Regions from separate parts of the Bradyrhizobium sp. WBAH42 genome, predicted to be linked through region 2. Evidence: predicted binding sites of a transcription regulator. Region 2 holds the regulator's gene; each other region holds the start of a gene.

Region 1 (7,438 bases), 3.5 Mb from region 2:
TCCACAGACTCGTCGCCAGCGGATAGCGCCGCGCGACAAAACCGCCGGCAAAGCCGCCGATCAGCGTCGCCGCGAGGCCGACGCCCTTCACGATCGCCGCATAGTCGTTGCGGGTGAAGCCGAGGTCGATCACGAACGGCGCCGTCATCGTGCCGGAGAAGGCGTCGGTGAACTTGAACAGCACCACGAAGGCGAGTGCAGCGAGCGCATCCTTGCGCGACAGGAACTCCGAGAAGGCGCCGATGGCCGCATGCAGAACCCGCGCGAAAGCCGTATCGGCCTGTGTCGCGGCCTCGGCCCGCGCCGATTGCTCGGGCTCGGTCGCGAGCAGCGCCGTGATCGTCCCGATGAGCACCATCGCCGCCATCACCACATAGCCCCACATCCAGGCTGATTGGCGCGGAATGCCGGTGCCCTCGAAGCCCGAGACGATGAACAGCGCGCCCGCCGTCGAGACCAGCATGCCGATGCGGTAGGCCGCGACGTAAGCGGCCATGCCCGCGGCCTGCTCGCTCTCCGGCAGGCTCTCGACCCGGAACGCGTCGACCACGATGTCCTGGGTCGAGGACATGGTTGCGACCAGCAGCGCGCCGAGCGCGACATAGAACGGCGAGCGTGCGGGGTCGGTCATCGCCAGCAGCAGGATCGCGATGATCAAGAGCAACTGCGAGAACACCAGCCAGCCGCGCCGCCGGCCGAAGGCGCGGGTGAACAGCGGCACATGCATCGCATCCACCAGCGGCGCCCACAGGAACTTCAGCGTATAGGGCGTGCCGACCAGCGCGAACAGCCCGATGGTCTTGAGATCGACCCCAGCCTCCCGCATCCACACCAGCAGCGTCGACCCTGATAGCGCCAGCGGCAGCCCCGAGGAGAAGCCGAGAAACAGCACGATCAGCACCCGCGGCTGCAGGTAAACGGCAAGGCTCTCGCGCCAGGAGGGCGCAGGGGCGGCGGTCACGGCGGAGGAGGTCGCGTCGGGTGCGGTCATGGGGAGGTGTTAGCAGATTCTGGGGGAAAAGACTCTCGCGGTAGCTGGTCAGACGGGAGAGCTTTCAACACGCTCGGTGTCATCGTCCGCGAAGGCGGACGATCCAGTAATCACCAGCGGCTCGGTTCAATCACAACTGCTGCGGCGGACTGGAGACCCCGTCTTCGCGGGGTATGACGGCGCTATGGTGGTCCGGCTATACCAGGATAGAGATCATCCCAGTTTGGGTTATGCTGCTCGATCAACCGAACCTTCCACGCCCTGTTCCACTTCTTCAGCCGCTTCTCCCGCTTGATCGCATTCTCGGGATCGTCAAACTGCTCGAAGTAGACAAGTCGGGCGACGTCGTACTTCTCCGTGAAGCTTTCGATGGGCTTCAACTTGTGCTGCGCCACTCGGCGGATGAGATCGTTCGTCACGCCGATATAGAGCGTGCCGCCAATTCGGCTGGCGAGAATGTAGACGTAGTAATGGCGTGCACCCATGTGACTATCTCACCACCGTCATCGTCCGCCTTGTGCGCAATTGCGCACTGGGGCGGACGATCCAGTAACCACCAGCGTCTCGGTTCCATCACAACCGCCGCGGCGTACTGGATGCCCCGCCTTCGCGGGGCATGACAGTGTGCCCCAATCTCACTCCCCCGCCTGGAGCTTCCGCGGAAACAGCTCGGCCGCGCCAGTCGCCACCAGGCGCGGTCCCTCCACCGCATCGCTCTTGCTGAAATCGAGCTCCTCGATGCGCCCGGCGCGCTTCTCGATCTTGTCGGCGGAGATCAGCACCTGGCGCACGTCCTCGTTCACGTCGGCAAAATGCTTCTGCAGCTTGAGGACGCGGTCGCGCAGGCGGCCGAGATCGTCGCCGAGCTTGATCACCTCGGTGCGGATCTGGTCGGCGGCATCGCGCATGCGCGCGTCCTTCATGATCTGCTGCATCACCTGGATCGCGAGCATCAGCAGCGACGGCGACACCAGCACGACGCGGGCGCGATAGGCCTTCTGGATCACGTCGTCGAAGCCGTCGTGGATCTCGGCGTAGACCGATTCCGACGGCACGAACATCAGTGCCATCTCCTGGGTCTCGCCGGTGACGAGATATTTTTCGGCGATGTCGCTGACATGCTTCATGACGTCGCTGCGCAGCCGCTGCGTGGCCACGCGCCGCTCCTCGTCGGTGCGGGCGTCGTGCAGCGCCGTCATCGCCTCCAGCGGGAATTTTGCATCGATGCAGAGCGGGCGCTGGTCGGGCAGGAACACGACGCAGTCCGGCCGCTTGCCGGTCGAGAGCGTGAACTGGAACTCGTAGGATCCCTTGGGGAGACCGTCCTGGACAATCGCCTCCATCCGCGCCTGGCCGAACGCGCCGCGCGACTGTTTGTTGGCGAGCACGTCGCGCAACGTCGTCACCTGTGTCGTGAGATCAGTGAGATTCTTGTGCGCGTTGTCGATGATGCCGAGCCGCTCATGCAGCGCGCGCAGGCTCTCCATGGTGTTGCGGGTCGAATGTTCCATGGACTGGCCGACGCGATGCGTCACCGAATCCAGCCGCTCGTTGACCGCCCGCGCCATCTCGGCCTGACGTCCCGCCAGCGCCTGGGTCATGGCGTCGACCCGGCCCGAGGCCTCGCTCTGGGCGTGCAGCACTTGGGCGAGGCGCTCCTCGAGCTCGTCGGCCCGGATCGCATGCGCCATGGCGAGTTCCGCGCCACGCCGCCCCGAGCGCGCGATCACGACCGTAATCACAACCAGCAGGATGAGGACGAGCGCACCGAAGCCGATCAGCGCATCGATTGTGCGCACCGGCCAGTCGCCCAGCATGAAAATGATCTCGTTCATGGGCCCTTCTAACGCGATTCGCCGATATTCGCGAACGAAGAGGGAACGATCGGGGTTAACCACCCCCTAATTTTTATGGTTAACGAAAGGCGAAGTTTTATGGTTAGCGAGGGGTTAACGGGTTCCTGGCCGCATTGACCGCATCCGGCGCGCGGCTTAAATCGCGGCCATGGCCCTCAGAGAAATCATTATCCTGCCCGACAAGCAGCTGCGTCTGGTCTCCAAGCCGATCGAGAAGGTCACGGCCGAGATCCGCAAGCTTGCCGACGACATGTTCGAGACCATGTACGACGCGCCCGGCATTGGCCTGGCGGCGATCCAGGTCGCGCAGCCCTTGCGTCTCATCACCATGGACCTCGCCAAGCGCGACGAGAACGGCGAGACCAAGCCGCTGCCGCGGGTCTTCATCAACCCCGAGATCATCGCCTCGTCCGAGGAGCTGTCGGTGTACGAGGAAGGCTGCCTCTCGATCCCCGAATATTACGAGGAGGTCGAGCGGCCCGCGAAGGTGCGCGTGCGCTTCACCGATCTCGACGGCAAGGTGCATGAGGAGGATGCCGAAGGCCTCTACGCCACCTGCATCCAGCACGAGATCGACCATCTCAACGGCGTCTTGTTCGTCGACTATCTATCGAAGCTCAAGCGCGACCGCGTCATGAAGAAGTTCGAGAAGGCCGCCAAGCGCGCGGCGGAGTAGGGCTCATCTCTCTCATCGTCATGGCCGGGCTTGACCCGACCATCCACGCCTTGCTTGCCTAGTCGCAAAGACCGTGGATGCCCGGGACAAGCCCGGGCATGACGGAAAACCAGAACTCTCACCGAACGCAGCCACATGCCCCTCCGCCTCATCTTCATGGGCACGCCCGATTTCTCCGTGCCGACGCTGCTCGAGCTGGTCGCGCATGGTCATGACATCGCGGCGGTCTACACCCGCGCGCCGAAGCCGGGCGGCCGGCGGGGCCTTCAATTGCAGCCGACGCCGGTCGAGGAAGCCGCGCGAAAGCTCGGCATTCCCGTGCTGACGCCGAAGACGCTGAAGACCGAGGAGGCGCTGGCGGAGTTCCGTGCCTTCGAGGCCGATGCCGCCGTCGTGGTCGCCTATGGCATGATCCTGCCGCAGGCGATCCTCGATGCGCCAAAGCTCGGCTGCTACAATCTGCACGCTTCGCTGCTGCCGCGCTGGCGCGGCGCGGCGCCGATCAACCGCGCCATCATGGCCGGCGATGCCGAGAGCGGCGTGATGGTGATGAAGATGGATGTCGGTCTCGACACCGGCGACGTCGCCATGGCCGAGCGCATCGCGATCACCGACAGCATGACCGCGCTCGACCTGCACGATCGCCTCTCGCGCCTGGGTGCCGACCTGATGGTGCGCGCCATGGCCGCGCTCGAACGCGGTGGCCTCCAGCTCAAGGCACAGAGCGAGGACGGCGTCACTTACGCCGCCAAGATCGAGAAGGCCGAGGCGCGGATCGACTGGAGCAAGCCCGCGCGCGCGGTGCTGCGCCACATCCACGGTTTGTCGCCGTTCCCCGGCGCCTGGGCCGAGCTCGAGAATGCGCGCGTAAAAATCCTGCGCTGCGAATTGGCGAAAGGCGCCGGCGCCCCTGGCGAGGTGCTCGACGATCTCCTCACCGTCGCCTGCGGCGACGGCGCCATCCGCATCATCGAGCTGCAGCGCGAGGGCAAGGCCCGCATGCAGGCCGCGGACTTCCTGCGCGGCGTGCCGTTGAGGTCGGGATCCAAATTCACCTGACACTGTCATACCCCGCGAAGGCGGGGTATCCAGTACGCCGAGGCTTCTCGGTCAATCGGATAGGCTACGGAGTACTGGATTGCCCGCCTTCGCGGGCAATGACGGCGAAACTGGACACGATGCCCCGCTACAAGCTCACCATCGAATATGACGGCGCACCGTTCTTCGGCTGGCAGGTGCAGGACACGCTGCCGTCGGTGCAGGGCGCGCTCGAGGCGGCCGTGAAGGCGATGACCGGAGCGGATTTGCGCGTGCACGGCGCCGGCCGCACCGATGCCGGCGTGCATGCGCGCGGTCAGGTCGCCCATGTCGACGTCGACAAGCAGTTTCCGCCGGGCCGTTTTCGCGATGGGCTAAACGCGCATCTGCGTCCGCATCCGATCGCGGTGCTCGAGGCCGAGATCGTGCCTGACACCTTCGAAGCACGCTTCTCGGCGGTCAAGCGCCACTACCGCTATCGCATCGTCAACACCCGCGCCAATCTCGCGCTCGATGTCGGCCACGCCTGGCGCGTGCCGCGCAAGCTCGATACTGGCGCGATGCATGCGGCGGCGCAGCGCCTGCTCGGCAAGCACGATTTCACCACCTTCCGCGACACCGAGTGCCAGGCCAAATCGCCGGAGAAGACGCTCGACCAGCTCGACGTGACCCGCGACGGCCGCGAGATCACGATCATCACCTCGGCACGCTCGTTCCTGCACAGCCAGGTGCGCTCGATGGTGGGATCGCTGGTCTGGGTCGGCGAAGGGCGCTGGACCGCCGACGATCTCTCCGCCGCCCTCGCAGCCCGCAACCGCGCCGCCTGCGGCATCGTCGCCCCGCCCGAGGGGCTGTATCTGATGAAGGTGGATTATTAGGCGCGCGGCGCAGAGAGCGGGCACGCTCTTACTAAACCCTCGGTGTCATGCCCCGCGAAGGCGGGGCATCCAGTACGCCGCGGCCTCTCGACTCAATCGCTGCTGTCTCTGGAATACTGGATCTCCCGGTCAAGCCGGGCGATGACACTTGTGTTTATGGAGGCAACAGTGCCTCAAGCAAAATACCTTGCCAAAATCCCGCGATACACCTTCGTCAGCTTTTCCAGATCCGCCACCGGCACGCGCTCGTCGACCTGGTGCATGGTCTGCCCGACCAGGCCGAACTCGATCACGGGGCAATAGCTGGAAATGAACCGCGCATCCGACGTGCCGCCCGAGGTCGACAGCTCGGGCTTGCGGCCCGTCACCTCCTCGATTGCGGACACTGCGAGATCGGTGAACGGACCCGGCTTGGTCACGAACACGTTCGAGTTCGAGGGCTCCCAGACGATGCGCGCCTTGATGCGGTTGCCGCAGGCCTTGGCGAGGCGCGTCTCGACCAATTCGCGCAAGCTCGCCTGGGTGTGGTTGTCGTTGTAGCGGATGTTGAATTTCGCGCGGGCCTCGCCGGGAATGACGTTGAAGGCCTTGTTGCCGACATCCACCGAGACGAATTCGAGATTGGAGGCCTGGAATTGCGCGCTGCCATGGTCGAGCGGCTCGTCGGCGATCGCCACGATCAGCCGCGAAATATCCGGCACCGGATTGGAGGCGCGGTGCGGATAGGCGACATGGCCTTGCACGCCGTCGACGACGAGCGTGCCGGATTGCGAGCCGCGCCGGCCGACCTTGATGGTGTCGCCGAGCGTCTCGACGTTGGAAGGCTCGCCGAGCACGCAATGATCGAATTTTTCGCCGCGCGCGGCGGCCCAATTGAGCAGCTTGATGGTGCCGTTGATGGAGACGTCTTCCTCGTCGCCGGTGATCAGGAACGAGATCGAGCCTGTCCCATCCGCGCGCGGCTTGCCGCCGTTGGCGGCCAGATGCTCCAGCACCGCGGCGACCGAGCAGGCGATGCCGCCCTTCATGTCGACCGCGCCGCGGCCGTGCAGCACGCCGTCCTTCACCTCTCCGGAGAAGGCGCCGACGCTCCAGGCGCTCTCATCGCCCGGCGGCACCACGTCGGTGTGGCCTGCAAAGGTGATGTGCGGGCCTTCAGTGCCGATCCGCGCATAGAGATTGTCGACGTCAGGCGTGCCGGGCTCGCTGAAGGTCACGCGGTGGCAGCGGAAGCCGGCTTCGTTCAGGGCTTTTTCGAGCACCCCGAGCGCGCCGGCATCGGCCGGAGTGACTGAGGGGCAACGGATCAGATCGCGGGCAATCGAGAGAGCATCGGTCATGCGCCCCGCTTAACATGCATGCCGCCGGGTGGGCTAGCGCCTGTCTCTTTTGTAGATCGTCGCCTCGGAAACACCGTGCTTGCGAGCCAGGTCGGCTGTCTTCGCCCCAGCCTCATGCTCCTTCAATACCGCGATAATCTGCTCTTCCGTGAACCTTGCTCGCTTCATCTGTCCGTCCTTCTTCGGGCCGGACTCTAACTCCTTCTGGAGGAAATACGCAGTGGCAGGTCAGAGGCCGAACGACGGTGCCTGCGTCCTCCAATCCTCTCGCGGATATCTTCAATACTGCTGCACCCCAACCTGCGGTGACCTCTCCGCCGCAAGCGGAATGCGTGGGACGCCCCGGCAGCTCGCCCCCCGCCGGACAGCATTGGGTCTATCGAATCCAACCGTTGCGCGACCGCGCGTCGAATCATCGGATAGGTTCAACGATTTAATGCAAGCAGCGACGTCGGCGCGGCCTTTGTGGGTGCGGGCCGCATGGACGACGCCCGGTGAAACCCCCATCCGCGAGGAGTTTTGTGAACGATGTCGATAACTCCTCGAAATTTGTCGGCGGACTCGACGGAGATTGACCGTCCATCTGCTTGGTATTGAGGCGAACAATAGCCGTGATGGTATTTCCGTCCACAAGCCATGCAATCGCAATGATCGAAACG
Region 2 (7,438 bases):
CGAAAGGAAGTGTGGCTTCTTGCTGGCCAGGGAGGCCTTTTTGCTTCAGTCCCTCCGCTCAGCTAGAACTTGCCGACCGAGTCCTGATTTGTTGCGGAGTTCGCCCGTGGCCCTGATGCCGGTTTCTGACGCGCTCGCCGCGGTGCTGACCGGCGCCGAGCCGCTGGCTGAAGAGATGGTTCGCCTCGACGAGGCCCACCATCGTGTGCTCGCGCACGATGTCGCGGCGCGGCGTACGCAGCCGCCGGAGGCGATGTCGGCGATGGACGGCTATGCCGTGCGCGCGTCCGACGCGGCCATCGAGACCAGGCTGACCGTCGTCGGTGAGGTCGCGGCGGGTCGGCCGTTCGCGGGAAGGGTCGGCCCCGGCGAAGCCGTGCGGATCTTCACCGGCGGCGTCGTTCCCGACGGCGCCGATGCCGTCGTGATCCAGGAGGACACAATTGCCGACGGCACGCATGTCACGATCAAGGAAGCCGCAATTTGTGGCCGGCACATCCGCCCTGCGGGCATCGACTTCCGCGAAGGCGACGTGCTGCTGCGCAAGGGAATCCGTCTCACCGAGCGCGATCTCGCCCTCGCCGCCGGAATGAATCATCCTCATCTCGCCGTTATCCGCCGCCCGAGGGTCGCGATTCTCGCCACCGGCGACGAGCTGGTCATGCCGGGCACCGCGCCTGGTCCCGGTCAGATCGTCTATTCCAATGGCTATGCCCTGCACGCCCTTGCCCGCAGCGAGGGCGCCGAGACCATCGACCTCGGAATTGCCGCCGATACGCTGGAGTCCACGTCCGCCGGCATCCGCCGCGCACGCGAGAGCGGCGCCGACATCCTGGTCACGACCGGCGGTGCGTCGGTCGGCGACCACGATCTGGTCCAGCAGGCGCTCAAGGGCGAAGGCATCGAGATTGCGTTCTGGAAGATCGCGATCCGGCCCGGCAAGCCGATGATGCATGGTCGCCTCGGCGCGATGCGCGTGATCGGCCTGCCCGGCAATCCCGTGTCGTCATACGTGTGCGCCTTCCTGTTCATGGTGCCCTTGATTCGGGCCCTGTCGGGCGGTTCTGTGATTCATCATCAGCGCGAGCGCGCCGTGCTGGGCCGCGATCTCGGCGCCAACGACCAGCGCGAGGATTATCTGCGTGCGCGGCTGGAGGTACGCGACGACGGCACGCGCGTCGCCCTTCCCGTCAGCCATCAGGACTCCTCCCTGCTTGCGAATCTCTCTGCGGCACAGGTACTTCTCGTGCGCGCACCGTTCGCGCCGAAGGCCGAGGCCGGCACACCTTGCGAGGTGCTGCGGCTGCCCGTCTGAGCTGCCCGGCCGCACGCATTCCGCGAGTTCGGCCTCGTTCACCATAAATTAAGCAGTTGCGGAACACATATCGAACATATAGTGTCCGTTCATGATTTGTTTCGAGGATGTAGCGGCTTATTGCCGACTTCATCGTCTCGGAATCGAACGACATCAACCGGGGGACTTTGGTCGAGATGTTGACGCGCAAACAATACGAGCTTCTGCGGTTCATCAGCGAACGTCTGAAGGAAAGCGGCGTGCCGCCGTCCTTCGACGAGATGAAGGATGCGCTCGACCTGCGCTCGAAGTCAGGCATTCATCGCCTGATCACTGCGCTCGAGGAGCGCGGCTTCATTCGCCGCCTGCCCAACCGCGCCCGTGCCATCGAGGTGATCAAGCTGCCCGAGCTCCAGGCCGCAGCCGGCAATCGCCGCGGCTTCACCCCGAGCGTCATCGAGGGCAATCTCGGCAAGGTGCGCGCGAGCTCCAGCCCGCCCGCGGATGAGGGCGAGCGCCCCGTCGCGGTGCCCGTGATGGGCCGCATCGCGGCCGGCACGCCGATCGAGGCGCTGCAGACCCGCAGCCACACCATCAGCGTCCCGCCGGACATGCTCGGCTCCGGCGAGCACTACGCGCTCGAGGTGCGCGGCGATTCGATGGTCGAGGCCGGCATCCTCGACGGCGACATGGCGCTGATCCAGCGCAACGAGACCGCCAATACCGGCGACATCGTGGTGGCGCTGATCGACGACGAGGAGGCCACGCTCAAGCGCTTCCGCCGCCGCGGCGCCTCGATCGCGCTCGAGCCCGCCAATGCCGCCTACGAGGTCCGCATTCTTCCGCCGAACCGCGTGAAGATCCAGGGCAAGCTGATCGGGCTTTACCGGAAGTACTGATACCGGAAGTAAGCGCTACGCGCGCTTCGATCGTCGATCCAAGATTGGAGCGGATACTTGTCCGCTCCGGCTGGATGGTCTTTCTGGTTCTGCGCTGACTGTTCGGCGCCTCTTCCCGCGCGACACTCGCCCATGCGGACACGCGGCCATTTCGCTCCGCCGGTAGAGTTGTGCCGACAGCGCCGATAGTGCGGGCCAAATGCAAGGACGCGAGGTTTGTTCCTATCGAATCCGGGAAAGATAATGTGATCGCGTGCTGCGGATGCGAGCCGCAGATTTGCCCATAACCGAGCAGAGCGTTGGAGGCTTCCACTCTGATAGAGGCCTGCGCCTCGAAAGAGACGCGGGTCGCTATCCCAGTATGAGGAGCACCCGATGTGTGACTATAGCCTGCATGCCGTCGCGACGCGCCCCGCCGAAGTTGGCGAGACGATCGTCACGACAACCTTCCGCGGCACCTCGACGCGCGGCTTCGCCTCCGAAGCCGATCTCTCCGTCGCGGTCTGTCTGCTGCCGGGAACGGAGCTCGCTTTCGCCGATAACGTCCGCTATGACAACCGCTGGATCTGGACGCGAACCGTCAACTCCCGCGTCGGCAAGTTCGGCAAGATCGACCCGCACATTCCCGATCGCCATCATGACGCGATCGAATTTCCGGACGGCAAGTACGTGCTGGTGACGCAGCTCGTCGAAGGCCAGCGCGCGACCGTGCTGCAATTGCCGGTGACGCAGCAAGCCATCGAGCGCGAGCACAAGCCGCAGATCGTCGCCGACACGCGGCCCACGATCACGCGCCTGCCGATCGGCTGACGCCGTCGGCCCCGACCGAAAAGTCGAGGGCCAAATTCAAATGCCATCGCCGGCCGCGGCCGGCGAGATGGTATGGTTTGCGTCCTGCGGGATCCCGTCGGACCGATTTTCCCCGCATCGATCTTCAATCGTCGGCCTGCAAGTCGGCCTCCGATGGCGTTGCGTCCCGGTTGCGAGGCACGGCCGTCTTCGGCACGAGGCTGCCGTCGAAATCCCCCTCGCCGGCGCCGGCCGGCAGCCAAGGACGGCTTGCCCCTCTCGCCCTCACCGCCTGCACCGAAAAACCCTCTCCGCTTCGCGTCAGAGCCAGCGCGCCCTGACTGGCAAGACGCGCCCGATCGACGACCATCGCCGCGCAGTCGGGCGGCGCGGGCCGCGCCGTCACCACCAGCGCGGCGCGGCTGCAATCATCGGCCAGCGCGTCGATGCGCGTCGCCAACGCGATCAGCCGTCCGTCCGCGAGCGGCGCCACGCAACCGGACTCGTCACATGACGCGCTGCTCGCCAACGAGGCGTTGCCGGCATCACGCGGATCGGCATCGGCGGCCAGCCACTCCTTCAGCAGGAAGCTGTCCTTGCTGGCGCGGATCACTTGCAAGCGCCCATCCGCGCCCCGGACCGCGACGCTCGCACCATCCCCGGCAATCAGGACATCAGGCTGGCGCACCGACAGCCCCCAGAGGATCGCCGCCAGCAGCACCAGGGCGCCGGACCAGCGCAAGGGCGTGCGCAACAGGCCCATCACGATGAGCCCGAGGCTCGCCGCGATCAGCGGCGCGATCCCGAACGCCGGAATGCGGCCGACGGCGCCCGGCAGGGCCGCCACCCAGCGCGCGACCAGGACCATCCACTCGATGCCGATTCCCATCAACCACCAGAACACGCCGTCGAGCCCGAAAGGCGCTGCGAGCAGTCCGAGCAGCCCGGCCGGCATCACCAGCGCCGACACCACCGGCATGGCGCCGAGATTGGCGATGACGCCGTATGGCGTCACGCGATGGAAGTGGAAGGCGGCATATGGCGTGGTCGCGAGCCCCGCGATCAGCGAGGCCAGGAACAGCATCGCGATCTCGCGGCCGCCCCACAGCGCGATCCGCGCCGTCGCGGAATGATCGGGTGAGGCGAGCAGGTTCGGCATGCCGATCTGCACCAGCGCGACCAGCCCGAGCGTTGCCGCAAACGACATCTGGAAGCTCGGATGCACCAGCGCCTCCGGCGCGACCGCGAGCACGATCAGCGCCGCCACCGCCAGCGTGCGGAAGGTGATGGCGCGGCGATCGACCATGACGGCGATCAACACCACTGCCGTCATGAAGAACGATCGTTGCGTCGCGACTTCCGCGCCCGACAGCAACAGGTAGAACGCCGCCGCGACCAGCGCAGCGGCCGCCGACCATTTCTTGATGGCAAAGCCGGCCGCCAGCCCCGGGATCAAGGCCAGCAGCGCGCGCACCGCGAAGAAGACGACGCCGGCGACGACCGCCATGTGGTAGCCGGAGATCGACAGCACATGGCCGAGCCCCGAGACGAACATGGCATCGTTGACCGGCGCGGTGATCGCATCGCGCCGCCCCGTGAGCAGCGCCGTTGCGATCGCCCGGTTGTCGCCTTCGAGCGTTGCGCGGATGCGCGCGTCGATCGCATCGCGCAGGCCCTGCATGAAGGCGGCATAGCGCAGCCGCAGGCCGCCGGCATCCGGCGGCCTGGACGCCGTGATCGCGCCCATTACGAAGCCGGAGGCACCGATGCTCTGGAAGAACATGTCGCGCGAGAAATCATAGCTGCCGGGCCGCACCGGCGAGATCGGCGGCAGCAGCCGCGCCTTCAATTGCACGAAGCTGCCGACTTCGGGCGCCGTGCCCTTGCGCACCGAGAGGCGGACGCGCTCGAGCTTGACGTCGCCGCGCTGCGCCTCCATCGCGCTGACGCGCAGCACGAAGCGATCGGTACGCTCGCGAATGTCGCGCGCTTCCACGAAGCCCGACAGCGACACCGAATAAAGCGGCTTGGCGAGCACGGGATGGGCGACGCGCGCCGTCTTCCAGGTCGCCATGGCAAATCCGGCGGCGACCGCCGCGATCATGATCGCAGGCGCAAACAGCCGGCTCCGCCGGAGCAACACCGCGCCGAGCATCAGCGCGATGGCCGTCGCGGCAACCACCCACAGCACCGGCTCATGATCGGCGGCGAAATAAAGCGCAATGCCGCCGCCAAAGGCGACGGGCACCCACGGCAACAGCCGGCCTGGCCCGGCCTCGGCGCGCGCCCACTGGCGCAGCATTTCGACGATGGCCGGCCAGATGCCAAACCCCGCCGGCGCAAAGCCGCCGGCCGGGGCGGCGCGGCCGACCGGCCACGTCCCGGCAACTCCCTGGGAGCGTCCTGGCCGCCCCGGCTCCGCCATTCCCCTGCACCTTGCGATACGCGACGGGTGCGGAGGCTACCGGACCGTGCGGCTGCGCGAATAGCGGTACAGATCGGGAACGGGCGACGGAGCGCCCTACTTTTCCTCTTCCATCGTCACGGCGACGTCCGCCTTGGCGGACAGCCGCACCTTGTTGCCTTCAACATCGGCAACGAGGCCCTTGTCGATGAAATGATGGTGGCCCTTGTGGCTGCCCTCGCCGCTGTCCTTCCTGGTCAGCTTGATGCGGTTGCCCTCTACCCTGTCGACGGTGCCGACATGGACACCGTCGGCGCCGATGACTTCCATATGCTCTGCGATGTTCTGCATGGCGGGATCCTTGGTTGGGATCGCGGCCAACGCGGCAGGCGCGCGTTCGTTTCAATCGTCATTCCGGGGCGCGACGAAGTCGCGAGCTATGATGCGCAATTGCGCATCTGAGAATCCATAACCACCATCGTGAGTATGGATTCCGGGCTCGCGCCGAGTGGCGCGCCCCGGAATGACGACACTGATGGAACGACCGCTAAATCAGCGGCGCCTGCGACGAGGCGTGGTGATTGACGATCTTCCAGTCGCCTTCCTCGCGGATGATGACCCAGCTCATCTTGACGACGAGATCGTCCCGCTCGCCGGCGAGATCGAACGTGATGATCGCGGCCATGTTGATCAGGTCAGGGCCGGCCTGCGCGGCGTACACGTCGGAGAAGGTCGCGCTCGGCCTGCGCCAGCGCGGCAGGCCGTTGAAATAATCGGCAACGCCGTCCCTGCCCCGATAGAGTTTTGGGTTCGAGCCAAAGAAGAACGCGTTCTTCGCATAGAGCGAGGACAGCGCGGTCGCATCGAGCGTCGCGAAGCCGACGCACCATTTCGCGATGATGGCGGAAACGATGGCGTCGGCTTCGCTGCTCATGCCCTCGCCTCAGCCCTTCGCGACTTCCTTGGCGAACGTATCGCGCAAGCCGATCGTGCGCGAGAACACCGGCTTGCCCGGCGTCGAGTCCTTGTCGCGGACGAAATAGCCCTGGCGCTCGAACTGCATCGGCTCGGTCGAATTGCTCTCCGCAACGGACGCCTCGACCCGCGCATCGGCGAGGATCTCGAGCGAGTTCGGGTTGAGATCGGCCGCGAAGTTCGAAGCGTCCGGGCTCGGATTGGCGAACAGCTGGTTGTAGATGCGGATCTCCGCCGGCTTCGACGTCGCCGCCGGCAGCCAGTGCATGGTCGCCTTGACCTTGCGGCCGTCGGGCGCGTTGCCGCCCTTGGTCGCGGGATCATAGGTGCAGCGCAGCTCCACCACCTCGCCCTGGTCGTTCTTGATCACGCCGGTGCACTTGACGAAATAGGCGTAGCGCAGCCGCACCTCGTTGCCCGGCGACAGGCGGAAGAACTTCTTCGGCGGGTTCTCCATGAAATCGTCCTGCTCGATATAGAGCTCGCGGCCGAACGTGATCTTGCGCGTGCCGGCGCTAGCGTCGTCCGGATGATTGATCGCCTCGAGCTCCTCGGTCTGTCCTTCCGGATAATTCTCGATCACGACCTTGAGCGGCCTCAAGACTGCCATGCGCCGCTGCGCCGTGCGGTTCAGCTCCTCGCGGATGCAGAACTCCAGCATGCCGACATCGACGACGCTGTTTGCCTTGGCGACGCCGATGCGCTTGACGAATTCGCGCAATGCGGCCGGCGGCACGCCGCGGCGGCGCATGCCCGCCATGGTCGGCATGCGCGGATCGTCCCAGCCGGCGACATGACCCTCGCGGACGAGCTGCGTCAGCACGCGCTTGGACAGCAGCGTGTAGGTCAGGTTGAGGCGCGCGAACTCGTACTGGTGCGGCTTGGACGGCACCGGCAGCTTCTCGATGAACCAGTCGTAGAGCGGCCGGTGGTCCTCGAACTCCAGCGTGCAGATCGAATGCGTGATGCCTTCAATCGCGTCCGACTGGCCGTGGGCATAGTCGTAGCTCGGATAAATGCACCATGCGTTGCCGGTGCGCGGATGGTGCGCATGCAGGATGCGGTACAGCACGGGGT
Region 3 (7,438 bases), 4.1 Mb from region 2:
GTCGTATGTCCTTCGAACTAACGGCGACGCAATACAGTCATTTTACTATTCCCGGGATTCATGGATCAGCGCCGACCTTCTCGCGGGCCATCCACCGGTGTCAAGCAGTGCCCCGCGGGCGATTACACTGACCGGTCTGGGACCATATCGATTCCGTGCGGTTCTCAGTGTGAGTCAGGAGGTGATTCTGGACGTCAGCGATCTATGCGCAAATACTCGAATTACCATTTTTTCGGATTCTCGTGGCAACCATCGGATGGTTGTCAAATGACGGCCGGGCGAAGACTTCTGTTATTCTTAGACGGCACTTGGAATGAAGATGCCGCTCACGACCGGGACACGAACGTTGTTAGATTGCGAGATACAATCTCAAACGGAGTTACGTCTGGCTTCCGCGTCCCGCGTTCCATTGACGAATTTGACAAATGGGATAGGGAGGCCGTCGAATTTGGCGCATGCCCTTACCGTGGGTGCATTTACTTTACATTCTATGAAAGAGGTGTCGGCACGGGCCCTGGCTTGGACCGCCTTTCAGGCGGCGCTCTGGGATGGGGCGTAGAACGAAACGTACGCCGAGCTTACAGATTTCTCAGTCGGCATTACATCCCCGGTAGCGAGATTTTTATTTTCGGCTTTTCGAGAGGGGCCCATGCTGCCCGCTCACTCGTTGGATTTCTAGGCTCCGCGGGGCTTCTGCGGGCGGAGAACTGCACTATCGAATTGGAGAAGCAGGCGTGGGACTACTACCGCACTTCACCAAATGATCGAATGCCAGGAATAAGGACGGAGTTAGGGAGGTATGTATACCCAGCACTGCGTGTCGCATGCCTAGGGGTTTTTGATTCAGTCGCCACCTTAGGCGTTCCGATAAATTCGTTCTGGCGTTTAAATCGACAGCGACATGAATTTCATGACGTTCTTCTGTCCCCCCTTGTGAAATTGAATTTGCACGCACTGGCGATTGATGAAACCCGTGTCCAATTTCGAGCGAGTGTCTGGAGGCAGAGCAAGTTTAGGGTAAGCAACTCAGTAACCGAGCAAACTTGGTTTCCGGGGACGCACTCTGATATTGGCGGCGGTTATTTTAGCGATCAAGAACGTGACAGTGGGCCACGACGCTTAGATGATGTGCCACTGGATTGGATGCTGAAGCGCATTCTCTATCACTACCCGGACTTCCCCATTCGCGAACCCGGATTTGTGCCACTGCCGGGCGCGGCTGTAGAGCCAAGTATTCTGCATAACTCGCGAACGGGACATTACAGAGTTTTCCCGCCAGTTATCCGTACGATAGGGAATCGACGGCCGCCCTTGCTTGTTCGCGAGCGACCCGTCAGCTACGAGCGTGATGAAGCAGTAGTCGGCGAATCTATTCACATTTCCGCTTTAGAGCGGCTCGCGACAAGGCCCGCTTGCGAAAGTAAAATGTATCTTCCGAGAAACTTGATCGTACATCTTCCTAATCTGTGGCAGAGGTATTGTATTGCACCTGGGCGCGCTTGGGACTCGGATGCGGTTAGTATTACGATCTGGGACGGGCATCCGGTCCTCCCTGGAATTGGCAAGGAGAATAGCAAGGATGCGGCGGCCCTAAACCAGGTGCAGAAGGCTCTCGTAGATGCCATCTCCCGCTTGAAGGAATTAGGTTACGACGTTCTTTCTGAGAATGAAAAGTGGAATCCTGCGGCCGTAGTCTTGACGTTAGCATCCGGAAAAAAGGCGCCCAAATCATTCTTGGGCAGGTGCTTGAGCACGGTTCTCTGCCAAAGGATCGAGCCGCGAACGCCGCTCATGAAAGCTATCAAAAACCTGCCCCGGTCCGTCCGAAACTTTCTCGCGTTGAGGTATCGGCGCTCAAAATGAACCTTTGCACATTCACCGCAGAGAACGACCAGAATCGTAATATTGGGCGATCCTGCTTGAATATATGATCTGTCAACTTTTGCCCGAGCCATCGAAGCCGCAGGGCAAACCTCACCAACGATGCCTACGTTGGGCGGGAGCTTGCGCAGCAGAATTCGTTTTCAAGTTGCGTTTAGGCGCTTCGCTTCTGAAATAACTCTTCATGGACGAGCGCCAAGATTCTCTAAATCCGTCTCTGGTCGCATGCGCCGCCAAAAACAAAAACGGCCGGATCTTTCCGATCCGGCCGCTACTCGAACTCTTACTCGGCTAAGCGTACGCCACACGACGCAACCTAGCCCCCGCCCGATTCCAAAATTCTCAGCTCGCCTGCTTCGCCGGCGCTGCGTCGCCGACCTTCTTCTGGATGGCGCGCTTCAGCTCGACGGCGCGCGGGGAGAGCGCATCGGCGTTGGCCTTGAGCAGGTAGGCATCGAGGCCGCCATTGTGGTCGACGCTCTTGATCGCGTTGGTGGAGACGCGCAGGCGCACGTTGCGGCCCAGGGCTTCCGAGATGAACGTCACGTTGACGAGGTTCGGCAGGAAGCGGCGCTTGGTCTTGATGTTGGAGTGGCTGACCTTGTGGCCGACGAGGGGGCCCTTGGCCGTCAGTTCGCAGCGGCGAGACATGGCATAAATCCTTTAGTTCGAACCCCCAACGAGTGCGGCCGCCATTCAGGCGCCACGGGGGCAAATTCTTTCGTCCTTGCAGGGAGCGGGCGGACGTATAGGGGGGAAGGGGCCCTGCGTCAAGGTTTTGGGTGGCGATCTCGTGCCCCACAACAGGTGTCATCGCCCGGCTTGACCGGGCGATCCAGTACCCCGCGGCGGCGCGGCTGACCAGAGGCGCTGCGGCGTACTGGATGCCCCGCCTTCGCGGGGCATGACAGCGGCCCCCGTTACCGCCCGATCACCAAAACGGCAATGATTGTCGCGCCTTACCATCACATAAAGGGCGTATTCGCCGTCGAAGAGTCCGGTGGAGTTCCCGGGGCTGCATGCCCCGACACATTGTTTGCCGCCGTTTTTGGCTTAAGTAACAGCGCATCGCGCCCCGATTGGATTGTTTCGTGCCGATAACGCTTCATTTTGCGCAGAATCTGCGCTCAGCCCGATCGCGTCTGGCCGGCCGGCTGATGGCGCTTTGCGGCCTGGTGCTGGTCGTGGCGGCGGGCGCGGCGCCGGCGGCGGCGCAGGGCAAGCTCGAGGCGCAATATGAGGCGACGCTGGCGGGCATTCCCGTCGGCAAGGGCGCCTGGAACATCGATATCCAGGACGACGTGTTTTCGGCGGCGGCCGCCGGCGGCACCTCGGGGCTCTTGAAGTCGTTCACGGGCGGGTCCGGCACCGGCGCCAGCCAGGGGCGCGTCGTGGGTGGCGCGCTGGTTGCGACCGGCTACCAGGCCTCCACCACCACCCAGAAGAAGACCGAAGAGATCCGCATCACGCTCGACAAGGGCAATGTGAAGGATTTTGCCATTTTGCCGGAGCCGCCGGTCGATCCTGATCGTATCGTCGTCACCGAGGCGCATCGCCGCGGCGTGTGGGACCCGATGACCGCTTCGCTGCTGCGCGTGCCCGGCACCGGCGATCCCGTTGCGCCCGAGGCCTGCCACAACGCCGCGCCCGTGTTCGACGGCCGCATGCGCTACGAGCTCAAGCTCGATTTCAAGCGCATGGAGACCGTGAAGGCGGAGAAGGGCTATCGTGGCCCGGTCGTGGTCTGCGCGATCTATTTCGTGCCCATCGCCGGCTACATCCCCGACCGCCCCGTGATCAAATACCTCGCCGCCCAGCGCAACATGGAGATCGCGTTCGCCCCGATCGCCGGCACGCGTATCCTGGTCCCGTTCTGGCTGAAAGTGCCGACGCCCCTGGGACCGGCCATGCTGGAAGCAACGAGCTTCATCACCGCCCCGCAGCCGCCAAGGGTGGCGAAGACGCAGTAGGCTCTTAACCCTCCCCTGGAGGGGGAGGGTCGATCGCGCGTAAGCGCGAGCGGGGTGGGGTGATCTCTCAACACGGGGACTGCCCGAGTGGAGAGATCACCCCACCCCGTCTCACATTCCGCTGCGCTCCATGTGAGCCGACCCTCCCCCTCCAGGGGAGGGTTAAGAGTGCCCTAGCAATATCAATCACTTACCTACTGTGCATGGGGTTGTTTTCGCACTTTGTGTTTTGATGGCCCTAATCGGGGAATCCATTTGACTCCTCCCCGATTCTGATTCGACTCAGCCTCATCCCCAGCTTTAACCACCCCGCTCGCTTGTGCGCCTCCGCAAAACTCCATCTAGTGCGCAACCAAGACGAGTCCCGCGACATGTTGCGTGAACGGAACGGGACTCAATAGGGAGTCAGCGATTCGGCCGCGATTCGTTCTAGAGTCGTTCCGAAGCTTAAAGCGAACGGGAAAAGCGTCGCAAAGTGAAACAGTTGCACGGGATTTGGGGAGGGCGCTCCCACACCCTCGGTGTGCCCCTCACCCTGAGGAGGCCGCGCAAGCGGCCGTCTCGAAGGGCGAGGGGCTTGGCTTGCCCAGCAGCACCAGCCGGGCCTTCATCCTTCGAGACGCGCTGACGCGCTCCTCAGGATGAGGAACGAAGAGCAAGCCCCCTCCCCGCCCCATACCGCACTGACATTCGCCCAAATCGCCATTACCTAATCCCCCAGACATGGCTTTTTCCTCCTCCCCCTTCGCCTCCGAGCGCGCACCCGGTGCTGGCGTCACTGCGGTGCTCGGGCCGACCAACACCGGCAAGACCCATCTCGCCATCGAGCGGATGCTGGCGCATCCCTCGGGGCTGATCGGCCTGCCGCTGCGCCTGCTCGCGCGCGAGGTCTACAACAAGATCGCCGATCGCGCCGGCGAGGCCAGCGTCGCGCTCGTCACCGGCGAGGAGAAGATCAAGCCGAAGAACCCGCGTTATTGGGTCTCGACCGTGGAGGCGATGCCGCGGGATCTCGACGTCTCCTTCCTCGCCGTCGACGAGGTCCAGATCGCCGCCGATCTCGAACGCGGCCACGTCTTCACCGATCGCATCCTCAACCGCCGCGGCCGCGACGAGACGCTGCTCTTGGGCGCCGCCACCATGCGCCCGATCATCGAGCGCCTGTTGCCGGGTGTCTCCATGATTACGCGGCCCAGATTGTCGCAGCTCGAGTTCGCCGGCGACCGCAAGATCACGCGCCAGCCGCGCCGCACCGCCATCGTCGCGTTCTCGGCGGATGAAGTCTATGCGATTGCCGAGCTGATCCGCCGCCAGCACGGCGGCGCCGCGGTGGTGCTGGGCTCGCTGTCGCCACGCACGCGAAACGCGCAAGTCGCGATGTTCCAGAACGGCGACGTCGATTATCTCGTCGCCACCGACGCCGTCGGCATGGGCCTCAATCTCGACGTCGACCACGTCGCCTTTGCCTCCGACCGCAAGTTCGACGGCTACCAGTTCCGCCGCCTGACGCCGTCCGAGTTCGCGCAGATCGCGGGCCGCGCCGGCCGCGCCACCCGCAACGGCACCTTCGGCACCACGGGCCGCTGTGCGCCGTTCGAGCCCGAGCTCGTCAATGCGCTGCAGAACCACACCTTCGATGCCGTGAAGGTGCTGCAATGGCGCAATTCGAAGCTGGATTTCTCCTCGCTCGGCGCACTGCAGGTCTCGCTGAACCTCGCCCCCGGCCACGAGACGCTGACGCGCGCGCCGATCGCCGAGGACATGCGCGTGCTCGATCACGCCGCCCGCGACGGCGAGGTGCGCGATATCGCGCATGGCAAGGCCGCCGTGGAGCGTCTCTGGGAAGCCTGCCAGGTCCCGGACTACAGAAAGCTGTCGCCGGCCGCCCATGCCGAGCTGGTGACGACGCTGTACGGCTTCCTGATGCGCAAGGGCTGTATTCCCGATGCCTGGTTCGAGTCCCAGGTCACCCAGGCCGATCGCATCGACGGCGATATCGACACGCTGTCGGCCCGAATCGCCCAGATCCGCACCTGGACCTTCGTCGCCAACCGCCCGGACTGGCTGAAAGACCCCGAACGCTGGCAGGGGATCACGCGGGAGGTCGAAAATAAATTATCGGATGCGCTCCATGAACGCTTGACTGAGCGTTTCGTTGATCGCCGGACCAGTGTATTGATGCGCCGCCTGCGGGAGAACACGAGCTTGAATACTGAAATCGGCAAGACCGGCGAAGTCATCGTCGAAGGCCATGTCATCGGCCGTCTCGATGGCTTCACCTTTGCACCGGATGCGGCGGAAGCCGGCTCCGATGCGAAAGCCTTGCAGGCTGCAGCGCAAGCGGTGCTCGCCGGCGAGATCAACGCGCGCGCCGAAAAGCTGGGCAATGCGCCGGACGAGCAGTTCGTGCTGACGTCCGAAGGCATCATCCGCTGGACCGGCGATGCCGTGGCGCGGCTCGCCGCCGCGGACGACGCGCTGCATCCGCGCATCCGCATCATCTCCGACGAGCGCCTGACCGGCGCCCCCCGCGACAAGGTGCAGGCGCGGCTCGAGCTCTGGCTCAAGACCCACATCGAAAAGCTGCTCGGGCCGATGTTCGAGCTGTCGAAGGCCGAGGACGTTACCGGCATTGCCCGCGGCATCGCCTATCAGCTGGTCGAGGCGCTCGGCGTGCTCGAGCGGCCGAAGATTGCCAGCGAGCTGAAGGATCTCGACCAGCCCTCGCGCGCGACCTTGCGCAAATACGGCGTCCGCTTCGGCGCCTATCACCTCTATTTCCCCGGCCTGCTCAAGCCCGCCGCGCGTGCGCTCGCCGCGCTGCTCTGGGCGCTGAAGCAGGACAATGTCGATCTGTCCGCGCTCTCGGGCGCGCAGCATCTGGCCTCCTCGGGGCGCACCTCGTTCCCGGTCGACAAGGCGCTGCCGCGCGATGCCTATCGCGTGCTCGGCTACAAGCAGGCCGGCGAGCGCGCCGTGCGCGTCGACATCCTGGAGCGCCTCGCCGACCTGATCCGCCCGGCGCTGGCCTGGCGCGAGAATTCGCCGGGCGAAAAGCCCGCCGGCGCGTTCGACGGCCGCAGCTTCGTGGTGACGCAGGCGATGACCTCGCTCACGGGATCTGCCGGCGAGGATTTCGCCTCCGTGCTGCGCGCGCTCGGCTATCGCATGGAGAAGCGCCCGCCGCTGCCGGTGAAGCCTGTCGTGACCGAGCAGGTCGTCACCGAGACCGTCGCGGCCGAGACGCCGCCCGTTGAAGGCAGTGCTGAGACCTCGACCGAGACTGCGGCTGAAGCCGTTGCCGGCCTGCCGATTGAAGCGCCGGCCGCTGAGGCCGCCGCCGAAGCCGTCACGGTCGAAGACGCGCCCGGCATGGAGCCGCACGACGAGCCCGCCCCTGAGGAGGCCCAAGAGGAGCCGGCGCTGGAAGCTTCAGAAGCGCCCGTCACGCCCGAAGACGCTCCCGGCATCGCGCCGCCTGCAGAAGAGGCTGCGACGTCCACCGAGGCTGCCGGGCTCGAAGCCGCTGCCGCCGAGACCGCCGCCACCGAAGCTGCCGCTTCGCCCGATGCTGCCGCGCCGGTCGA
Region 4 (7,438 bases), 1.8 Mb from region 2:
GTCAAACTCACCTTCAAGCCGCCTCGGCATTCTGCTTCCACCCGAATGGTCTCTTTGCGTTCGTCTAATAGGCTGACGCAGCCGATCGGGACAAGCCCGGCCATGCCGGGTGAACAGGGCTAGACCCCGATTGCCGGCGGTTGGGTGGACCGACGCTTGCATGGTAGACAGTCCTGTATTTCCACCAGCTCGAGACCTTCCATGCCCATTGTGAACCGCGTCGCCGACCTTCAACCCGATATCCAGGCCTGGCGGCGGGACATCCATCAGCATCCCGAGCTGCTGTACGATGTCCACCGCACCGCAGCATTCGTTGCGGACCGGCTGCGGGAGTTCGGCTGCGATGAGGTCGTGACCGGCCTCGGCCAGACCGGCGTTGTCGGCGTGATCAAGGGCAACAAGCCGGCCGGCGAGGGGCTCAAGGTGATCGGCATGCGTGCCGACATGGATGCGCTTCCGGTCGAGGAGCAGACCAATCTGCCTTACGCCTCCAAGACCCCCGGCAAGATGCACGCCTGCGGTCATGACGGCCACACCGCGATGCTGCTCGGGGCGGCCCGCTATCTCGCCGAGACGCGCAATTTTGCCGGCGATGCCGTGGTGATCTTCCAGCCCGCCGAGGAGGGCGGCGCCGGCGGCGCGGCCATGGTCAAGGACGGCCTGATGGAGCGCTTCGGCATCGAGCAGGTCTACGGCATGCACAACGGCCCGGGCATCCCGGTCGGCTCGTTCGCGATCCGGCCAGGCCCCATCATGGCGGCGACCGACGAGGTCGACATCATGATCGAAGGCCTCGGCGGCCACGCCGCGCGTCCGCACAAATGCGTCGATTCCGTGCTGGTCGGCGCGCAGGTAATCACGGCCCTGCAGTCGATCGTCTCCCGCAGCGTCGATCCCCTGGAATCGGCGGTGATCTCGATCTGCGAGTTCCACGCCGGCAACGCCCGCAACGTCATTCCGCAGACCGCGACGCTGAGAGGCACCATCCGCACGCTGACGCCGGAGGTGCGCAAGCTGGTCGAGAAGCGCGTGCATGAGGTCGTGGCGGGCGTGGCGCAGATCACCGGCGCCAAGATCGACCTGCACTACAAGCGCAACTATCCCGTCGTGAACAACCATGCCGCGGAAACCGAGGTGGCACGGCGCATCGCCACGCAGGTCGCGGGCGAGTCCCATGTCCACGAGATGGCGCCGCTGATGGGCGGCGAGGATTTCGCCTACATGCTGGAAGCGCGGCCCGGCGCCTTCATCTTCTGCGGCAACGGCGACAGCGCCGGCCTGCATCACCCCGCCTACAATTTCAACGACGAGGCGATCGTCTACGGCACGTCCTATTGGGTGAAGCTGGTCGAGGAGCAGCTCGCGGCGTCGTAGCTTTTCGTCACCTCGCCCCGCTTGCGGGGAGAGGTCGGCGCGAAGCGCCGGGTGAGGGGGACTCTCCGCGAGTCCATCTGTCACTATTTTCTCGGATGGAGCCCCCCACCCCAGCCCTCTCCCCGTAAGAACGGGGAGAGGGAGCGGCTCTCAGAACATCCGCGAGAAGATCACATAGAGCGTCGCCGACAGCATGATCGCGCAGGGCAGCGTCAGCACCCAGGCCATCAGCAGGTTGCGGATCGTCGACCATTGCAGGCCCGAACCGTTCGCCGCCATGGTGCCGGCGACGCCCGACGACAGCACATGCGTGGTGGAGACCGGAAGGCCGAACACGTCGGCCGCGCCGATCGTGGCGGCGGCCACGAGCTCGGCGGACGCTCCTTGCGCGTAGGTGAGATGGCTCTTGCCGATCTTCTCGCCGACCGTGATGACGATGCGCTTCCATCCGATCATGGTGCCGAGGCCGAGCGCGATGGCGACCGCGATCTTCACCCAGTTCGGGATGAACTTCGTGGCGGCATCGAGCGATCCCTTGTAGGCGTTCAGCGCCGCGATCTCCTCCTTGGTGAGATCGTTCTCCTTGTCCTTCATCAGGAAGCGGATCGCTTCGGAGGTCATGTACATGTCGTTGCGGGTGTTGCCGACGGCTTCCGCGGGCACCTTGTTCAGCGTGCCATATTTGGCGACCTGGTCGCCGACATCCTTCACCAGCACGGCAAGCGAGGGATAGGTGCCCTCGTTGATGTGGCGCAGCGTGATGTACTGCGTCACGGCGGGGCGGGGATCGCCGATGATGCTGTGGCCGGCGCCCTTCGCCGAGATCACCTTGGCGGCGGCATCGGAGGTCTTCTGGAACTGGACGACCTGCGATTCCGGCAGCGCGCGGTTGAGCGCGTAGGCCGTCGGCACGGTGCCGATCAGGATCAGCATGATCAGGCCCATGCCCTTCTGGCCGTCGTTCGAGCCGTGCGCGAAGCTGACGCCGGTGCAGGTCGCGATCAAGAGGCCGCGGATCCACAGCGGCGGCGCCTTGTTGCCCTCCGGCGCGGAATAGAGCGCCGGGTTGCGCACGATGAACTTGAGCAGGAGCAACAGCGTGGCGGCGCAGATGAAGCCGAACAGGGGCGACAGCAGCAGCGCGTAGCCGATCTCGGTCGCCTTGGTCCAGTCCACGCCCGAGGTGCCGTCGCGGCCGCGCATGACGGCGTTGGCGACGCCGACGCCGATGATCGAGCCGATCAGCGTATGCGAGGAGGAGGCGGGCAGGCCGAAAAACCAGGTGCCGAGATTCCACAGGATCGCGGCGATCAGCAGCGCGAACACCATGGCAAAACCGGCGCTGGAGCCGACCTGGAGGATCAGCTCGACGGGCAGCAGCGAGACGATGCCGAAGGCGACCGCGCCGGAGGACAGGAGCACGCCGAGGAAGTTGAAGAAGCCCGACCACATCACCGCGACCTCGGCCGGCAGCGAATGGGTGTAGATCACGGTCGCCACCGCATTGGCGGTGTCGTGGAAGCCGTTGACGAATTCGAAGCCCAGCGCAATTAGGAGCGCGACGAACAGGAGGATGTAGGGCAGGTAGGTCGTGACCCGCGCGCCGGTGGCATTGACGTCGACATAGATGCTGTAGGCGACGAACAGCAGGCCCGCGGCGAGGATGCCGAAGAACAGGATCATCGTCAGCGGATTGAAGCCCTTGTCGAGATTTGGCCGCGAGGCCGGCTGGACGGGCGCGGGATCTGCTACCGCGCGGTCGAATGCAACATCGGTCATGTCTGGACGCCCCTTAACTTTCAGGTCAAGGCATTGTCCGCGATGGATTTGAAGCCTGGATGACAACCGAGGCGCGAAAGCTGTTTTCCTGCAAGTATGCCGTTGTCCTGCCAGTGCTTAGGCGGCGCGTGCGGCCTTTTTCTGCAAGCCGGCGGCGATCTTCAGATCCTCGACAAAGCGTCGATACTCCAGCACCTTGGCTTCGGGATCGGGCAGCCGCAGCAGATAGGACGGATGCACCGTCACGAGCGCCTTGCGCCCGTCGGGAAGATCGATCAACCGGCCGCGGTTCTTGCCGATCGGAGTGATCTTGCCGAACACGCTTTGAGCGGCGGTGGCGCCCATCGCCACGATGAGATCGGGCTGGATTGCCGAAACTTCCCGCTCATACCATTGCCGGCACGCCCGGATCTCCGGGGTGTTCGGCTTCTGGTGCAGACGGATCTTTCCGCGCGGCACGAATTTGAAGTGCTTCACCGCGTTGGTGACATAGACCTTCTTGCGGTCGACGCCGGCCTCCTCCAGCGCGCGGTCGAGCATCTGCCCGGCCGGGCCGACGAAGGGGTGACCGGCGAGGTCTTCCTTGTCGCCGGGCTGCTCGCCGACCAGCATGATGTTGGCATTCTTCGGGCCTTCGCCGAACACGGTCTGCGTCGCGTCCTTGTACAGATGGCAGGCGCGGCAATGCGCGGCCTCCTCGCGGAGCGTTTCGAGATCGTCGGCAGCTGGCTTGCGTTTCATCGGAGCCTCCGGCCGCTTCTGAGGCTTATGCGGATCGGTTGCGGCATTGGCGATCATGGCACCGGTCATGCGTTCGGCGTCCTCGATCAAGGGCTTAATGATCGAAGCCTCGGGCAGGTTCCTCCAATATTTCTTCGGCATCTCGGCCTGCATCGCCTTCACCTTGAGCCGGGCCGGATTGAAGATGCTGGCGTAGTAACGCCGCCAGGTTTCCTCGAGACGGTCTTCGCCCGGCGCCTCGCTCTTGCTGACGCCCGGCGTGAACGAGAGCGCATGGCCGTCCCAATGCGCGCAGAGGTCCGGGGTCAGGATCGACCAGGGCATGTCGGCAAAGCGCTTGGCGAAGAACGGCGCGGCGAGCTCGACGATATGATGCTCCGGCTCGAACCAGGCGACGTAATGCGCCTGGCGTTCCCGGCCGATCTCGCGGAAGCGGACGAAGGCATGCATCTTGTGCTCGTCGCGATAGACCGCTTTCGCCATGGAAGTGACGCGCGCGACATCAGGATCGGTCGCGACCTCGATGAGATCGTGGTTGTCCTTCAGCCGGAACAGCAGGCGATAGAGGATCGCAAAGCGCTCGCCGTCGCGGTGCAGGATCGCCGCCTTGGCGAGCTCGACGAATTTGCCTGATACGTTGAAGGTGCCGTCGTTCACCTCGAGGATCGGAGACGGCGCGGGGGACGCGAACAACTCGGCTTCGCCGCCTTGCACGGTCCAGGTGACGTCGCTGGGCGGCACGTGGTGAAGCACGAGGCTGCGCGCGGCATTGCGCCAGCCGTCGAAATCGGTTTCGGTGTCGAGGGTGATGTACTGCATCAGAAGCCAAATCCCAGTTGCGTTGCCTTCGGCTTGAACCGTTCGATCAGCCCGGCGGAATCGAGACGATGCGATGAGGGGCGGTGATCGCTGAGGACGATGAACGGCAGCGCCTTGTTGCGTGGCACATGCAGCTGCGCGAGATCGGCGAGGCGGATCGTGGTGGTGCGCCTTGTTGCGATGATGCGGTCGACCGTCCTGGTGCCGAAGCCCGGAACGCGCAGCAGTTCCTCACGGCTGGCGCGGTTGACGTCGAGCGGGAAGCGGTCGCGGTGGCGCAGCGCCCAGGCGAGCTTGGGATCGATGTCGAGCGGCAGCATCGCGCTGTCGTCGACGATCTCGCCGACATCGAAGCCGTAGAACCGCATCAGCCAGTCGGCCTGGTAGAGCCGGTGCTCGCGCAGCAGCGGCGGCGCGCGCAGGGGCAGTGCGCGGCTGGCATCGGGGATCGGGCTGAAGGCGGAGTAATAGACGCGCCGCAGCCGGTAGGCGCCGTAAAGGTTGGCGCTGGTGTGGAGAATGGTGTGATCGGAGGCGCTGTCTGCGCCGACGATCATCTGGGTGCTCTGTCCGGCCGGCGCAAAGCGCTGCGGCTTGGCCTTTGTCTTCGTTGCGCGGTTCTCCTCGGCCTCATCCAGCTTCAACCGCAGCCGGCCCATGGTGCGGCGGATCGCGCGCACGTCCTTCTCAGGCGCGAATTGCTGCAGGCTGGTCTCCTCAGGCATCTCGATGTTGATCGAAAGGCGGTCGGCATATTTGCCGGCCTCGGCGATCAGCGCATCGTCGGCCTCGGGAATGGTCTTCAGGTGGATGTAGCCGCGGAAGTGATGCTCCTCGCGCAGTTTGCGCGCGACGCTCACCACTTGCTCCATCGTGTAGTCGGGGCTGCGGATGATGCCGGAGGAGAGAAACAGGCCCTCGATGTAGTTGCGCCGGTAGAAGTCGAGCGTGAGCTTGACCAATTCGTCGATGGTGAAGCGGGCGCGTGCTACGTTCGAGGACGCGCGGTTGACGCAATAGAGGCAATCGTAATTGCAGGCGTTGGTCAGCAGCACCTTGAGCAGCGAGATGCAGCGTCCGTCCGGCGCGTAGGAATGGCAGATTCCCATGCCTGGCGCGGTCGAGCCCATGCCCTTGCCGTCGCTGGAATCCCGCTTCTCGGTGCCGCTGGAGGCGCAGGATGCGTCGTATTTGGCGGCGTCCGCCAGAATCTCCAGTTTGCGTTGCACGTCCATTTTGGAATCCCTTTGATTCAACTCATGAATCCGACAGCGCGCCAATTCGATTGACTCTTCGAGCACCGTTAGCTTTATATTAGAACATATCATGAACAAATGAGCCAGCCGTTGGTTCTTCTTTTGAAGACCACGGCACCAATTCCTGAAGGAGCGGCGAGCATGAGCGGCGCACGCATCAGCGCGCTTGCGACCTTGCGCAGCCAGATCGAGCGCATCGAGACGGCGGAGGTCGTGCATCAACACGATCGCGTCGCGCTCGGCCACAGCGAGGCCGACAGCGCGCTGAAGGGCGGGCTCGCGCGCGCGGCGATCCACGAGGTGTTTTGCGAGGGGCGCCAGGGCGCGGCCGCGACGGGCTTTGTCATGGGGCTTGCGGGACGCGTGAGCGCGCGTCGGCCGCTGCTGTGGGTGCGACAGGATTTTTCGGAGCTCGAAGCCGGTGCGCTGTCGATGAGCGGGCTTGCCGAACTCGGCCTCGATCCGCGCCGTGTCGTGATGGTGCGCGCGGCCGATGTCGAGAGCGCGTTGCGCACCTCGGCCGATGCGCTCGCCTGCGATGCGCTGGGCGCCGTCGTGCTCGAGTTGTGGGGCGAGACCAGACAGTTCGATCTCGTGGCAAGCCGCAAGTTGACGCTCGCCGCGCAAGGCTCGGGCGTTACCGGCCTCTTGCTGCGGATGGCGGCGCAGCCGCTGCCTTCGACCGCGGAAACACGATGGATGCTGCGGGCGGCGCATTCGCCGCCGGGCTCGGTGTGGAGAGCCTGGGGCGCGCCGGTGTTCGATGCCGAACTCTTGCGCAATCGTCATGGCCCGTGCGGCCGGTGGATCATGGAATGGAATTGTGATGAGTGCCAGTTCAGTGAACCGTCGACGTATCCTCAGCCTGTGGCTGCCGCGCCTGCCCATCGACAGGATCCAGCGGTTCTTCAGCAGCGCCGGGCTGGGTAAGGCCAATCATGAGCCTGATATCGTCGTCATCAAGGACAACAATGCGCTGGTGATCCATGCGCTGGACGAGGCCGCCGAGCGCCTCGGCCTGTATATCGGCCAGCCGCTCGCCAATGCGCGGGCGATGTGTCCGGACCTGCGTGTGTTCGACGCCGACCCTGTCGCCGATGCCAAGACGCTCAGCGATATCGCCGATTGGTGCGACCGTTTCACGCCGCTGGTGGCGCTCGATGCGCCGCACGGGCTGTTTCTTGACATCACCGGCTGCGCGCATCTGTTCGGCGGCGAGGCGGCGCTGTTGCGGACATTAGTCCGCGCGCTCTGCCGGCAAGGCTTTGCCGTCAGCGCGGCGATCGCCGGCACCTCGATCTGCGCCCGCACGCTGACGCGGCAGGCATCCGGCACCATCGTTGCCGATGGCGGCGAGGCGGAGGCGATCAGGTCGTTTCCAGTCTCCGCGCTCGGTGCAGGTGAAGCCATCACCACCGGCCTGCGCCGCGCCGGGCTGAAGACCATCGGCGATGTCGCATCGCGCAGCG

Evidence for each region. The regulator LexA, encoded in region 2, represses DNA repair genes until DNA is damaged. The targets are predictions, from matches to a motif close to TGTTCNNNNTGTGTTCNG.
Region 1: a site for LexA is predicted at 2,857-2,874, ahead of DCG74_RS03300 (DNA recombination protein RmuC). Genes of this name have one in related genera too.
Region 3: a site for LexA is predicted at 4,277-4,294, ahead of DCG74_RS06515 (helicase-related protein). Genes of this name have one in related genera too.
Region 4: a site for LexA is predicted at 6,029-6,046, ahead of DCG74_RS17190 (putative DNA modification/repair radical SAM protein). Genes of this name have one in related genera too.

What each region holds. Positions count from the first base shown of each region.
Region 1 covers NZ_CP036533.1:687,329-694,766, forward strand. The annotation lists gene DCG74_RS03290 (MFS transporter) at 1-991, opposite strand, end outside; gene DCG74_RS03295 (GIY-YIG nuclease family protein) at 1,174-1,476, opposite strand; gene DCG74_RS03300 (DNA recombination protein RmuC) at 1,627-2,826, opposite strand; gene def (peptide deformylase) at 2,996-3,523, shown strand; gene fmt (methionyl-tRNA formyltransferase) at 3,659-4,582, shown strand; gene truA (tRNA pseudouridine(38-40) synthase TruA) at 4,702-5,439, shown strand; gene dapE (succinyl-diaminopimelate desuccinylase) at 5,613-6,779, opposite strand; partial or broken gene DCG74_RS03325 (transposase) at 6,831-6,947, opposite strand.
Region 2 covers NZ_CP036533.1:5,460,904-5,468,341, forward strand. The annotation lists gene glp (gephyrin-like molybdotransferase Glp) at 107-1,315, shown strand; gene lexA (transcriptional repressor LexA) at 1,492-2,193, shown strand; gene DCG74_RS25585 (hypothetical protein) at 2,569-3,003, shown strand; gene DCG74_RS25590 (ComEC/Rec2 family competence protein) at 3,128-5,407, opposite strand; gene DCG74_RS25595 (DUF2171 domain-containing protein) at 5,504-5,737, opposite strand; gene DCG74_RS25600 (nuclear transport factor 2 family protein) at 5,934-6,320, opposite strand; gene DCG74_RS25605 (glutamine--tRNA ligase/YqeY domain fusion protein) at 6,330-7,438, opposite strand, start outside.
Region 3 covers NZ_CP036533.1:1,396,238-1,403,675, forward strand. The annotation lists gene DCG74_RS38975 (DUF2235 domain-containing protein) at 268-1,863, shown strand; gene rpmB (50S ribosomal protein L28) at 2,224-2,532, opposite strand; gene DCG74_RS06510 (DUF3108 domain-containing protein) at 3,039-3,851, shown strand; gene DCG74_RS06515 (helicase-related protein) at 4,575-7,438, shown strand, end outside.
Region 4 covers NZ_CP036533.1:3,685,507-3,692,944, forward strand. The annotation lists gene DCG74_RS17170 (GMC family oxidoreductase) at 1-30, opposite strand, end outside; gene DCG74_RS17175 (M20 aminoacylase family protein) at 202-1,374, shown strand; gene DCG74_RS17180 (inorganic phosphate transporter) at 1,525-3,153, opposite strand; gene DCG74_RS17185 (UdgX family uracil-DNA binding protein) at 3,271-4,713, opposite strand; gene DCG74_RS17190 (putative DNA modification/repair radical SAM protein) at 4,713-5,948, opposite strand; gene DCG74_RS17195 (ImuA family protein) at 6,111-6,899, shown strand; gene DCG74_RS17200 (DNA polymerase Y family protein) at 6,796-7,438, shown strand, end outside.